4 regions of the Desulfitobacterium sp. PCE1 genome follow, and region 1 is predicted to be linked to each of the others. Evidence: riboswitches for the same ligand, from Rfam matches in the RefSeq annotation. Region 1 holds a riboswitch; each other region holds the start of a gene.
The links. A riboswitch is a leader RNA that binds a small molecule or an ion and turns the genes downstream of it on or off. The one in region 1 is predicted to bind cyclic di-AMP.
Positions count from the first base shown of each region.

Region 2: it holds a riboswitch for cyclic di-AMP, as region 1 does, so the genes downstream of both, eam (glutamate 2,3-aminomutase) here and ehuB (ectoine/hydroxyectoine ABC transporter substrate-binding protein EhuB) in region 1, are expected to answer to the same signal.
Region 3: it holds a riboswitch for cyclic di-AMP, as region 1 does, so the genes downstream of both, DESPCE1_RS0110300 (NlpC/P60 family protein) here and ehuB (ectoine/hydroxyectoine ABC transporter substrate-binding protein EhuB) in region 1, are expected to answer to the same signal.
Region 4: it holds a riboswitch for cyclic di-AMP, as region 1 does, so the genes downstream of both, DESPCE1_RS0112485 (C40 family peptidase) here and ehuB (ectoine/hydroxyectoine ABC transporter substrate-binding protein EhuB) in region 1, are expected to answer to the same signal.

Region 1 is NZ_KB913023.1:599,018-602,384, forward strand. It holds gene sdhA (succinate dehydrogenase flavoprotein subunit) at 1-361, shown strand, start outside; gene sdhB (succinate dehydrogenase iron-sulfur subunit) at 373-1,125, shown strand; cyclic di-AMP (ydaO/yuaA leader) riboswitch at 1,238-1,384, shown strand; gene ehuB (ectoine/hydroxyectoine ABC transporter substrate-binding protein EhuB) at 1,501-2,385, shown strand; gene ehuC (ectoine/hydroxyectoine ABC transporter permease subunit EhuC) at 2,392-3,042, shown strand; gene ehuD (ectoine/hydroxyectoine ABC transporter permease subunit EhuD) at 3,044-3,367, shown strand, end outside.
Region 2 is NZ_KB913023.1:1,186,523-1,189,889, forward strand. It holds gene DESPCE1_RS0105850 (hypothetical protein) at 1-174, opposite strand, end outside; gene eam (glutamate 2,3-aminomutase) at 244-1,485, opposite strand; cyclic di-AMP (ydaO/yuaA leader) riboswitch at 1,594-1,720, opposite strand; gene DESPCE1_RS0105860 (TrkA C-terminal domain-containing protein) at 1,896-2,501, shown strand; gene DESPCE1_RS0105865 (histidine kinase) at 2,569-3,367, shown strand, end outside.
Region 3 is NZ_KB913023.1:2,074,571-2,077,937, reverse strand. It holds gene DESPCE1_RS0110310 (secondary thiamine-phosphate synthase enzyme YjbQ) at 1-351, opposite strand, end outside; gene DESPCE1_RS0110305 (nuclease-related domain-containing protein) at 302-1,258, opposite strand; cyclic di-AMP (ydaO/yuaA leader) riboswitch at 1,450-1,585, shown strand; gene DESPCE1_RS0110300 (NlpC/P60 family protein) at 1,588-3,018, shown strand; gene DESPCE1_RS0110290 (APC family permease) at 3,261-3,367, opposite strand, start outside.
Region 4 is NZ_KB913023.1:2,506,273-2,509,639, reverse strand. It holds gene DESPCE1_RS0112495 (HD domain-containing protein) at 1-509, shown strand, start outside; gene DESPCE1_RS0112490 (hypothetical protein) at 558-800, shown strand; cyclic di-AMP (ydaO/yuaA leader) riboswitch at 1,753-1,889, shown strand; gene DESPCE1_RS0112485 (C40 family peptidase) at 1,893-2,684, shown strand; gene DESPCE1_RS23330 (hypothetical protein) at 2,820-2,975, opposite strand; gene uvrC (excinuclease ABC subunit UvrC) at 2,965-3,367, opposite strand, start outside.

The sequences.
Region 1 (3,367 bases):
TGTCACCGTTATCCGCTATAATAACAAACTGACTGAGACGGATCAAAAGATCCAGGAGCTTATAGAGCGTTGGCAGAGGATCAAACTCATTGATGATGTCCATTGGAGCAATCAGACAGCCCTCTTTATCCGGCAGCTTTGGAATATGCTGGAGCTGGCCCGTGTCATTACCCTGGGGGCCCTTAATCGCAATGAAAGCCGAGGAGCCCATTATAAGCCCGACTATCCGGAGCGGGATGATGCGAATTGGCTGAAGACCACCATTGCCACCTACACACCTGAGGGTCCGCGGTTCAGTTATGAACCTGTGGATGTATCACTCATCACGCCGAGACAGCGGCGTTATGATGTAGAGAAATAGGAGGGATATTCATGTCAGGGCAAAAGATTGTTCGTTTAAAAGTCCGTCGCCAAAATGCTCCGGATCAACCTGCCTTCTGGGAAGAGTTTGCAGTAGTTTATAGTCCCAAAATGAATATCATTTCCTGCTTGATGGAAATTCAAAAGAACCCCGTCAATGCCCAGGGAAAAGCGACCAATCCCGTGGTTTGGGAATGCAACTGTCTTGAAGAAGTCTGCGGTGCCTGTACCATGAATATTAACGGCCAAGCCAGGCAGGCCTGCTCAGCCTTGGTGGATCATTTGGAGCAGCCCATTGTCCTGGAGCCACTCCGGAAATTCCCCATCCTCCGGGATCTTATGGTGGATAGAACCATGATGTTTGTGAATTTAAAGAGGGTCCATGCCTGGATTGATATCGACGGGACCTATGATCTGGGTCCCGGACCCCGTATGGCTGAAGTAGATAGACTATGGGCGTACGAGCTTTCCAAATGCATGACCTGTGGATGCTGCATGGAATCCTGCCCTCAGGTTAATTCCCGTTCCCGATTTATTGGTCCGGCCGCCGTTTCCCAGGCTCGCCTTTTCAATACTCATCCCTCAGGAGCTATGCATAAGCATATTCGTCTATCCGCTCTCATGGGTGATGGAGGGATCACCGACTGCGGCAACGCCCAAAACTGTGTACGGGCCTGTCCCAAGGAGATTCCCTTGACCACCAGTCTTGCCGATATAAATAGAGAGGTCAATAAATTCGCTTTGAAGAGATGGCTGAATAGCTGAAGAAAATGGAAAACAAGCAAATTTTTTATTGCAATCTGCCAATTCAGGTGTTAACATTGAGTTGTAACAACTTATAATAAAATAAAAAGTTGTCAGATTGCGAACTGAATGTTTGTAGTCAAGGCTGAATTTCCCAAAAAGGAAAACGGGGGAACCATAATGGGGGTGAATCACTTTTTAGGAGTTAAACTTCTTGAAGTGACGGAAAGGTATCATTCCGAACCCGGCAGCTAACCTCGTAAGCGTGTGAACCGTTTTAGTGTTTTTTATGCTAAATCAATAGCCAATGTTATGCGCTGCTTCTTCTTGGGCCTGTTCAGGCCCTTTTTCTATGCCTTTTTGCGGATTTCAGCCGGTAAAAAAGGAGGAAGTTGAATGAAAAAGTTACCACTGCTCAAGACTCTGCTGGTGGGGATGCTGGCCTTTAGTGTCTTTGCCTTGGGAGGGTGTGGCTCCACCAAGACAAACGATGGCGGGATGAGTACCCTGGAGAAGGCTAAGGAGAAAGGGGCCGTCACCGTTGGCTTTGCTAATGAAAAACCTTACGCCTACAAAACTGCCGACGGAAAACTCACCGGTGAAGCGGTTGAAATCGCCCGGGCCATCTTAAAAGAGCTGGGGATTAATGAAATGCAGGGGGAGCTTACGGAATTTGCTTCTTTGATTCCCGGTCTCCAGGCCAAACGTTTCGACATGGTTACCGCCGGAATGTTTATTACTCCTGAACGGGCTGAACAGGTGTCCTTTGCCAATCCCGAATACAGTATTGGGGAAGCCATCGCCGTCAAAAAGGGAAATCCTCTCAACTTACATAGCTATGAAGATATCGCCAAGCATGGAACAGCTAAAGTCGCTTTACCTGGAGGGGCCATTGAGTATGATTACCTGGTGGCCAGTGGTGTCCCCAAGGATAGAATTGTGACTGTTCCGGATATGCCGGCTGCTTTGGCGGCATTGCAAGCCGGGCGGGCAGATGTGATTACCGCCACCGGCCCCTCCGTTCAGGCTACCTTGGATACAGCCGCTGATCCCAATCTGGAGCGGGTTATGGACTTCACTCAGCCGGTTATCAATGGTAAAAATGTCAAGGGTTATGGAGCAACCGCATTCCGTCATGAAGACAGTGATTTTCGGAAGGCTTTCAATGCCGAATTGCAAAAGCTGAAAGAATCCGGTGAACTGCAGAAGATCCTTGAATCCTTTGGCTTTACAGAGCAAGAGCTTCCAGGGGACGCGACTGTAGAAGACATTATTAAGTAGGAAGTGATGACCTTGGCCATCTTAGACCTCTTACCGGCACTGTTAAAAGGGCTGGAAATAACCCTCACCATCACTCTTTTGGCAACGCTCCTTGCTTTTGTACTGGCTTTCCTGGCAGGGTTCGGCCGATTGTCCAACTATCCGCTGATCCGATTTCTGACGGCGGTCTATGTAGAAGCCTTCCGGGGCACTTCTCTCCTTGTTCAGCTTTTCTGGATCTACTTTGCTTTACCTATTTTAGGTATCAGCTTGCCTCCCTTGGCGGCCGGTGTCCTGACCTTAGGGTTAAACTGTGGGGCCTATGGTTCCGAAGTGGTGCGCAGTGCTATTTTGGCGGTTCCCAAAGGGCAGACGGAGGCAGGAATCGCCTTAAACTTTAGTCCCTGGCAACGCCTGCGGTGCGTTATCCTGCCTCAGGCTTTTGTCATGATGCTGCCGGGGTTTGGCAATCTGCAGATTGAGCTGCTGAAAAGTACTTCCCTGGTCTCCTTAATTACCTTAGCCGACTTGACCTATCAGGCATCCGTGCTCAATGCTTCCACCATGGAGACGACTTTAATTTACAGCTTGCTGCTTGTAATCTACTTCCTGATTGCCTGGCCTTTGACACGGGGGATTCGCTGGATAGAAACCAGGCTGACCGTAGGGAGGTATTAAAATGTGGAATTGGGATTTTGCCCTCAAAATTTTCCCGGAGATATTTGCGGCACTCAAGATTACCGTGATCGCCACCTTTGCCGGATTTTTTCTAGCCTTGTTTTTAGGGATGTTTCTCACCATTGGCGGGCGATCTTCCTTGAAACCCGTTGCTTACGGCTCAAAAGGTTTTGTCGAGTTTATCCGCAGCACCCCTTTGTTGGTTCAACTCTATTTTATTTTCTATGTGCTGCCCCAAGCCGGGCTGTCCCTGAGTCCCCTCACTGCCGGGATCATTGGCTTAGGGATTCACTACAGCACCTATCTTTCCGAAGTCTACCGCTCG
Region 2 (3,367 bases), 590 kb from region 1:
TCTGGAATGACTCGCTACGCATTGATAGTACCGGTTCAGATTGGACGCATTTTTATTCTGTTGAGGAGGAGTTTTAAGGGTAGGAGCTAAGGAGAGATAGCGTTTAAGGCTGTTGGTGTGAGTCTGGAGGATGGCCTGATAGACTGGGTCAGAGGTTAGTTTTTGTGATTTCATACCGATTCCTCCCTATATAATTTATTGGGGTTTATCATTCACTCAGAGTGAAACGACCTCATAAGATAGTTAATGATTAGGATAATGCACAACCTTACCTTCCCAGGTTCTTATTACCGCTTCATCATCGTTAAGGGAAATAAGGTACTGTGGTAGGATGGGGGTTTTGCCACCGCCTCCCGGGGCATTAATAATATAAGTTGGAATGGCCAAACCGGAGGTGTAGCCGCGTAAGTTTTCCATTATCTTTAACCCGTCTTGAATACGGGGAATAAAGTGGCTCGTGCCCTTAACATTTTTGGCATGGAAGATGTAGTAGGGACGAACGCGAATTTTCAGTAGCTCTTGGTTAAGGCGCTTCATAATCTCCGGTCGGTCATTGATTCCTTTGAGAAGAACTGCTTGGTTACCCAAGATAACTCCCGCTTTAATCAAGCGATCGGCAGCTTTCTTGGTCTCCTCGGTCACCTCTTTGGGATGATTGAATTGAGTATTGATATAAAGGGGTGGGTATTTTTCAAGAACAGCACAGAGCTCATCAGTAATGCGCATGGGCAGAGTGACAGGGACCCGGGTGCCAATGCGTTTGATTTCCACATGTTTAATTTCGTGCAATTCTCCTAATAGCCAATCCAGCATTTGATCACTGAGGAGGAGTGCATCGCCACCGGTGACCAGCACGTCCCGGATCTCTGGATTGGAGCGTACATAATCTAAAGCCGCCTCCAGATTAGCACGGGTTTCATGGAGGTCAATTTCCCCGATATTCCGCCGGCGTTGGCAGTGCCTGCAATACATAGCACACAGATTGGTTACATTAATTATGAGACGATCTGGGTAACGACGAGTGATACTCGGAGCAGGGGATGTATACTCTTCTCCCATAGGATCGACTTCCCCGGAATCATCGAGGATCTCTTCCATAGAGGGGAGACTTTGTAGACGGATGGGATCCCGAGGATCATCTTTATCGATAAGGCTTAAATAATAGGGTGAAACTGCCCAGCGATAGATTTTACCCACCTCGTCGATTTCATGTCTTTGCTTCGGGGTCAGGGGAAGCAGGGTACTCAAGTTCTCAGCATCCTGAATACGGTTCTTAAGCTGCCACTTCCAATCCTGCCAATGCTCCAGGCCGGCATCTAACTGATCCAGTATAAAGTCTCGGTTTTCATTATATTCTTCGCTTAAAGCGAGACCGCAGGGAATCGTTTCCTTGCACTTGTTGTAAGATTGAGCCTTTTGTTTTAATTCCAAAGCCCTTGCTTGTGAAGCCTGTCTTGGGTTAGGGGGGAGAAATTCTACTGCCATAATGATTGCCCTCCTCTATTTGCGAATATAAAAGAATAAGTCCTTAGAACAAAAAAAAACCGTCACGGTTCCCAAGAAAAGCTTACTACATAAGCAGGTGTTTACGCCCATATGTGTCTCAATGCTTACGAGGTTAGCTGACGGGTTCGAGCTGAAACATGCTCTACGTTTGAAACGATTCACCCCTAAATTGGTTCCCCCGTTTTCCTCTTGGGAAATTAAGCCCATATAAAGTTGCATAACTAACAACTTAATAGTATCATGTGGGTTGGTAGTAGTCAATTGTATTTTTTGTACACAATTTTTCCACCATATGTTTATGTTATCTAGAGTTAATTTGTAAGGAATTATAGTTTATTATTTCATGTAGTTAAAAAAATTATTATAAATAGATCAAGGAGAGGAACCCGATGGAATATAATGCACGTTATCAAGAAATTGCGATAGATATTGCTCATTCTATCGTTATGGGAGAGTACCGCGAAGGGGAAAAAATACATGGACGCTCGACTTTAGCGGGTCGTTATAATGTATCTCCGGAGACCATCCGGCGCTCTATTGCTATCCTCCAAACCATGGGTGTAGTCATGGTAAGTCAAGGGGTAGGGATTACGGTGATCTCCAAAAGCATGGCGGAAAAGTTTATGAGAGGTTTTGATCAGAAAGCAGAGATTCAGGTCTATTTTGATGAGTTGAAGAAATTAATGGAGCAGAGGCGTGAGATTGATCAAAAAATTGACGCACATCTCACAAAAATTGTAAACTATACGGATCGCTTGGCAAGCCGCTGGATGGATGTAGCCGAAATTGAAATCGCCAAAGGTTCCGGTGCCAAAGGGAAAACCTTAAGCGATTTAAAATTGAGGGAAAAAACCGGTTTGACGGTCGTGGCTGTAGTTAGAGAGGGTATTGAACAATTTTCTCCAGGGGCTGAGTTTGTTCTGGACGATGGAGATATCCTGCTGGTGGTAGGATCTGAACAAGGTAAAGAAAAACTTCAGGAAATCCTTCGCTAGAATACAGGAAGTGACCGTCCATCTGTCGAAACACTCTATGAATTCTAGAGGACATGAGGGATGATAGATGATCTTTCAAAGCTTAGTTATACTTGGCGTGGAATTAATGCTGGTCTTAGTAACAAGCCAGATGAAGCTGTTAATTCCATTTTTAATAGGCAACACACTTTTTCTTTTGTATCATCTAAATCTTGAATATAAAAAAGCTGCGCGGCAAGCTACAGAGCGGAATGCGGAACTCAGCTTCAAAATAGCTAACCAGACTCTTCCTTATTTACGCCGAGGGCTTAATGAGCAAAATGCAGAATACATCGCCAAAATCATTCAAGAGATCGGGCAGGTCGCAGCTGTTTCGATCACGGACCGTGAAAAGCAACTAGCCTATTTAGGTGTGGGATGTGATCAGCATCATCCGGGAGATAAAATTCTTACCCGGGCGACACGAGATGTGATCCAATCCGGAGTTTATAAGATAGTACGAACTCAAAAAGAACTGAACTGCCCTAGACAGAACATCTGTGATTGTCCACTAGCGGCGGCTGTCATCGTACCTCTGAAGTGTCAGGGTGAAGTGGTGGGAACCATGAAACTGTATGAGACAAAGGATGGACAGCTTTCATCGGATCTTATTCGCTTAGCTATTGGGATGGCAGAGCTTCTGGGGATTCAAATCGAACTAGCAGAGCTTGACCACCAAGCAAAACTGGCTGCGGAAGCACAGTTGAATGCATTGCAGGCCCAAATCAATCCCCATTTCTTTTTCAACGTACTCAATACCATAATTGCCACCAGCCGTACCAGCCCTAATCGTTCGCGACGGTTGTTGATTCATCTTGCGGAATTTTTCCGTAAGGCCCTCAAATCCC
Region 3 (3,367 bases), 1.5 Mb from region 1:
TTCACAAAAATAAACCCCTTGCCAACGGCCTAAAAGCAATCTTCCCTCTTTGATTATGACAGTCTGAGAGCTTCCCATCAGGCTGGCTTTCAAATGGGCTGCCGAATTCCCTTCCCCGTGCTTATCCTGGGCTATATCCCAAGGGCAGATCTCATCCAGGCGCCTCAGAATATCCCGGGAAACATCGGGATCCGCATTCTCATTAATCGTGATTCCCGCCGTAGTATGAGGACAATAGATAATCGCTGCGCCATCCTTAATCTGGGAATTCTGCAAAAATCCTTCTATTAAAAAAGTAATATCAATCCATTGATTCCTTTTTTGGGTCTCCAGTCTTAACGTATGTATCATGTCTTTCTCTCCCCTTACCATTTCCGATCTCCTCAAATTCTTCACGTTGAGTGTATTCCCGTCTTACTACCCTGGTCATTTCCTTTTGGTGTTTTTCGCAATAGATTTTCCAAGCAAATTTCTCAGGACGATTCAGACAATATCGGGCCATTCGTTCGTTTACAGCCTTTTGGCAAATACTGCAACGAATATCCCCATACTTCGGTCTATGCTGCATTCTTTCTCTACGCTGGCGTGCAGCATACTCATTGCGAATCCCCAGCTCCGTCACATTGATTCTTTCAATCCTCTCTATAATCTGCAGAATTTCCTCATCACTGAGTACGACAGGCTGATTCTGGGTCAGTTTAATGATTGAGGCCAGAAGATCAATATCATAAAAGACCACACTTGAAAAAACCTTCAGGTTACAACGCCGGTTAAAGGTCACATAAGAAAAGACCGGGATTGTTTCATCAAGCCCCGCCAACTCTTGCAGCACTTTAATCCGGACCTGATTCCCCAGAATAGGATTAGGGAAAGGTTTCACCCTCCAGGTAATCGACTGATACCACTTGGGGTCCTCTTCTTCCCCTACAATCAGCCCCGACAAATTATTGACCTCCAAGAGAAAGATTCCATAAGGAGATATCAGAAGGTGATCAATCTGCTGAAAGCCACCCTTTGTTTTTAACAGGAGATTGCTCAGACGACGAAAGCATCTTGGCAAATGAGTAAGCTCCACTTCAAGCTTGTATTCCCCGATCTCATGTTTACGTTGCTTCTTGCTCCGTAAGGAGTCTCTTCTCCTTACCGAGTTATAAGAGTAATAATTGGTCTTATACTTTTTCCCTTGCCAGGTCTCCCGAGCAGTTTTCAGTTCAGGAGTAATTTTTTTCACTTCTTTTTCCCGTTTCCAAAAGAACAAGGCTATCCCCCTAGTCATTAGTCCTCTGCTATCGGCTTAGAGCATGCCACTATTTTACCATATTCCAGAATGAATAACTAACAGCTAAACCCTTTCATCCAAGATTTGTCATGGAATTTCCACGTATTTCATAAAGTATTAATGAAGGAACTTTAGAACTTAATGTCGAATCAGAATAAAATATGTGCATTGTATAATTAAAGCCTAATCTAGGGTATCCTGGAACGGGGGACTACATTTCTGGGGTGAATCGCACAACCTGTGCGTAGGGCTTACACTTTCGCCCGAATCCGTCAACTAACCCCGTAGGCTAAGAAAGGTGTCTGAGCATGCATTTTAAGGAAAGCTTGTCTCAATTCAAGGCCTCTGCATCCGATCAAGTTCAAAGAATAGCAAAAAACGTTTCTTGGAAATCACCTCGTGTTCTTGGTTCTTTAACTGTAACCCTTGTCCTGACCGGTGGATTAGGATTCTATTTTCTAACCACGACCACCGCAGCTGCTGTGACGATCAACGGCCAGCAAGTGGGCTATGTGGCAGATTCCCATAGCGGACAAACCCTTGTGGATACATTCCTCCAGGAAAAAGGGGAACCCTATGGTGTCGTTGCCAAGACACGGGACCAGATCAACTATGAACATGTCAGAATCAAAAATACCGCCTATAAAGCCTCAGAGATCAAGGAAGAAAATTTAGCCAACTCTTTGAGCTATTATCTGGAAGGCTACAAAATTCATGTTAATGAAACACCCATAGCCTATTTACCCAGTAAAGAAGAAGCAGACACATTGCTTAAAGAATACGAAGAGTACTATTCCAAATCCAGCGATGAGAACCAAATTACTTCCGTCAGCTTTTTAGAAGAAGTAAAGATTGAAAAAGTTTCTATCCAACCCGAGCAAATGGCTTCCCTTGAGTTAGCCTATGAAAAGCTCATCGAAGGTCAGGTCACCACAAAAGAGTATACTGTAGAGGAAAACGACTCCTGGTGGTTGATTGCCCGCAAAAACAATATGCTGACCGCCGAAGTTCTTGCCGGGAATCCCGGGGCAACTGAAGACACCATGATCAAGCCGGGAGAAGTGATTAAACTTGTTACTGTTGAACCTTATCTGACAGTCGTGAGCCAGGGTACATATTCCGGTCAGGAAATCATTCCCTATGATGTGGTCACCAAAACCGATTATAAACTCAATCCAGGCCAAACTAAAGTTATTACAAAAGGCAGCAATGGTTCAAAAATCGTTACCTATTCTTACGAGCAAAGAAATGGTGTAGAGGTAGCCAAAAAAGTTCTTGATGAGAAGATTGTTGAGAAACCCGTTGATGAAGTAGTCTCTAAAGGGCCTAACAAACAAACCGTCAATGTAGCCTATACCGCCTCGCGGGGTAGCGCCGATGGTTCTTCTATCGTCGATCGCGCTCTCGGTTTTCAAGGAACCAAGTATGTTTTCGGAGGCACTTCCACCAGTGGTTTTGACTGCTCCGGCTTTACCAAGTACATCTATTCAGGTTCCGGAATTTCCCTTCCGCGAACTTCCTACGATCAATTCAATTCAGGTTCAGCCGTGAGTAAGGATAATCTACAAGCGGGAGATTTAGTCTTCTTCAGCACCTATGCTGCCGGAGCATCTCATGTAGGCATCTACGTCGGTGACGGTAAGTTTGTTCATGCTTCCAATCCCGGCAGTGGGGTTAAGGTTTCAGGAGTAAGCGATAGCTTCTATGGTCCCCGCTATCTTGGGGCACGCCGATACTAAACTGTATAACAAAACCGTATATACATTAAATTTTTTAATCACCAGGGGCTGTCATGTAAGACAAGCCCCTGGCTTAATTAATCACACTTCCGTGTTGCTCAGGCGGCACCGGCAAAGGATGAAAGGTGTAGCTTTGCTTCGTGCCGGTCTTATTCCCAATCGCAATGTTTGCGATTTTGAGAGAAAAAAACACCTTCCTATTTTACATAGGGAAGGTGTTTTTTCTCTGCAAGAGAGTGGTTCTAATGAGCCTTTTTAGTAGAATAGAACAACCCACCTACTGCCATAATCACTGCAAAGAGGATCAGGTAGTACGCAACTGCCCAACCATGGGCATAAACAGCGGCAA
Region 4 (3,367 bases), 1.9 Mb from region 1:
ATGCCCTTCGGGTCAGAGAATGGGGAAAGAAGATTGGAATACAGGAGAGTGCTGATCTAGTGATTGTGGAGCTGGCAGCTATTCTTCATGATATCGGCCGCTCCGGAACTTTATCGAGAACTCATGCTGAAAGCGGATCGGCTTTGGCAGGTGGAATACTTCAAAAATGCGGTTACCCTGAAAACATTATCGAAGCCGTTAAAACAGCCGTTCTTTCCCACTCACGGGAAGGTTATGAACCGGAAACTTTGGAAGCGAAGATTCTTTATGATGCCGATAAATTGGACTTTGTAGGCCCTATAGGTATAGCAAGGCTTTTTGCGTGGGCAGGAAAAGAAGGAAAACCCTTTTTTGGGCCGGATTCCTGTGAATCCTTTTACCGTGAAAGAATTAGTCACTATCATAAGCATCTCTATACCGAGACAGCCCGGGTACTTTTCGAGCCCCTCTTTTTGTATTCCGAGAATTTTTGGTCCGAATTAGAAAAAATGAGACTTAAAAAGGACTAAGCTGGTTAAACTATGGATATATCTTCTTGGGAAAGGACGGTATATCCATTGCGTTGGTTGAAACGTATTTTAGTCATTCTCATTGTCCTTTTGGTTGCTAAAGGCTTATTTACTCCGGAACAGCCCCAAGCCTATATTTCCTCGCCACGAACCCAACTCTTATTAGAGGAAATTGAATGGCGGTCTGTTCAGATTAAACAAGCTGCACAGGATTTGCCCGGCAGTATCGAAGTGTTGCTGCGGAAGTTTTTTTCTGACGGAAAACCTGGATCTCAAGCGAAATCGGTTTAAATCCGGCAGGAAAAATATATTAAAACATCATTTTATTTGAAAATTTAACGATAAAATGATTTTGATTTTGTTAAATTGTTTTAATAAGGCAAAAGAGAGCGCAAAGCTCTCTTTTTTTGAGTTTGCTCCTTCTTTTCATTCATTATCAAAGAGAATCGTGAATATGAATAGGCAAAGGTTGTTTTAAAAATTGTTCATTTCGGTGTACAATAATCGATGTAATCTTCTTTGAGCTATGGTGCGCAATTCTAGTGCGTAAAATGACAGTCGAAGGCGGGCCTAAGAATCCGCTAAGGGCATACCGATGAAGTTCCTGGTGGTGGCTTTCGACGCCCAGTCGAGGGTTGCTGCTGGGAGTTAAGGATGAGGGGGATCTGCAATGGCATGCGGGCGATACCCTCTTCCGTGGAGGCCTAAGTTCGTGGCTGTTTTCTGGTTATGGCTTAGGGTATGAACCTGCATTAGGAAGGAACTTAGTGCAGTGTAGCCTGCCTTGAGGTGGAGAAGTTGGGAGGGCTGAAGGAACTTCTGTCTATTGGCCGATGGACTTAAGTTGCCTGAAATTCTTTTCTGCAAAAGAGGCTAGACTGTCACGGAGCGTTAAGGAAAACTTCTAGAGCGAAAACTAACGAGGATTAAAGTGCGTTCTTAGTGGCGATCAAGTGCTGGAGCTGGCAACATTCTAGACTGAGGGAAAAGGGAAACCGCCTAACAGGAAACTGAAGGAGCTCAGTGGGAAAACCTACTTGACCTATGGCGCAATATTTATTCGTTGGTGTCCTAAGGCTCAAAGGGCAACACCTCTCGTAAGAGAGGTGTTTTTTGTATAGTATACTTCATGTGCACAGAAAAAAAGCTGTTGAATAGATATAAATAACATCAGTTTCCAAGATTATAGGCTTTTGCCATTATTTACGTGGAGGAATAAGGAAATTTTCGGCGAATACTACATAAGAAATGTGGGCTGAATCTAAACCATATGTTTAGAGCGGGGGACTATCTTTTGGGGTGAATCGCAGTCATGCGTAGGGCTTACACCTTGTTGCCCGAATCCGTCAACTAACCTCGTAAGCGACGAAAGGTGGAAAATTCATGGACTCTTCCTCTAAGAGGGGGTGGATTGCCAGTGTGGTGTTGTCCGGCACCTTATTGGTTAGCAGCCTCCCGGGAACCTATGTGCCGGGAAATGCTGCTGAGCTTGTTACAGGTTCAGAATCTATTCTCTTAAGGAATGCTTCATCGTTTAAGGCACAAATGGTCTCCAGTACATTACTATCCGATATCATCCAAGTAGAGAAAGAGGATATGATCCTGCAGCCTAGGCTAGCAGCGACCTTAGCTTTTTCTTCAGAGCCTATAGTAGCCGATACAGATAACCAAAAGGAATCACTGCAATTTTCAAAGGCGGAGAGTGAAGATACCGTCACGACACCTGAGGAAATGACGATAACGGCCTTAAGAGATCAGGTCTCGAAACAGGCCGCAGCGGCTCCCTCCCAGGAAATCTCTCGTGGCGGCAGTTCCAAAGCTGAGGAGATTGTCAGCAATGCCCAAAGACTTATCGGTATCCCCTATGTGTTTGGAGGAACTACTCCAAATGGTTTTGATTGTTCCGGCTTTACCCAATACGTCTTTGAGGGGTCGGAGATCGACTTGCCACGAACCTCATATTCACAATATGAAATTGGAACAGCCGTCAAGAAAGATGAGCTTCAGATTGGGGATTTGGTATTCTTCTCTACCTATGATAGCGGGGCATCTCATGTGGGAATCTACATAGGTGGTGGAAGCTTTATCCATGCCTCCAGCACCGGCATTAAGACCACAGGCTTATCGGATAGTTATTACGCCGGTCGTTACCTTGGAGCCAGGAGAGTTTTTTAATTCATGGTCTTGTTATAGGGACAAAAGAAGTATCGCATAACTGCTTTCTTTAAAGTAGTTTGCGATACTTCTTTTTACTCTAAGGACCATCTTTTCGGATCTGAACTAAATTACCAACCGATTGGTAATTTAGCTTTAATAAGGTAGCCAAGGCACCAGTCTATAACTCTTGCATTCCCCTCCCGGTTCCGCCGGTGTCCGATTATGGATATAGAGGTCGGTCTTTCCGCATTGTTTCGTCCGCTTATAATAGCATTGACGGCATAGTTCGACACGGTAATTAAGAATCATGGTTTTCCTCCTTATGAGGGTTGAAATGTTCATATACCGCGAGAGCTGCCGGGGAAGGAAGACCGGATTTTTGAAGTTCCTCCACAGTGGCTAGGCGGATAGTATCCATGGATTTAAAATATCTCAAGAGCTGTTGCCTTCTCTTGGGACCGACACCCGGTATTCCATCCAACTCGGAAAGGGTCATGCTTTTAGCCCGTTGTTGCCGATGGAAAGTAATAGCGAATCGATGGACTTCATTTTGAATCCGTTCCATCAAACGAAAACCGGCTGAACGGCGATCCAAGGAATGGATTCGGCCAGCGGAGTCGATTAAAGCCGAAGTTTGATGCTTGTCGTTTTTGACCATGCCGGCAACAGGAATCGCGGCCTTTAAGTTGCGGAGAGCATCC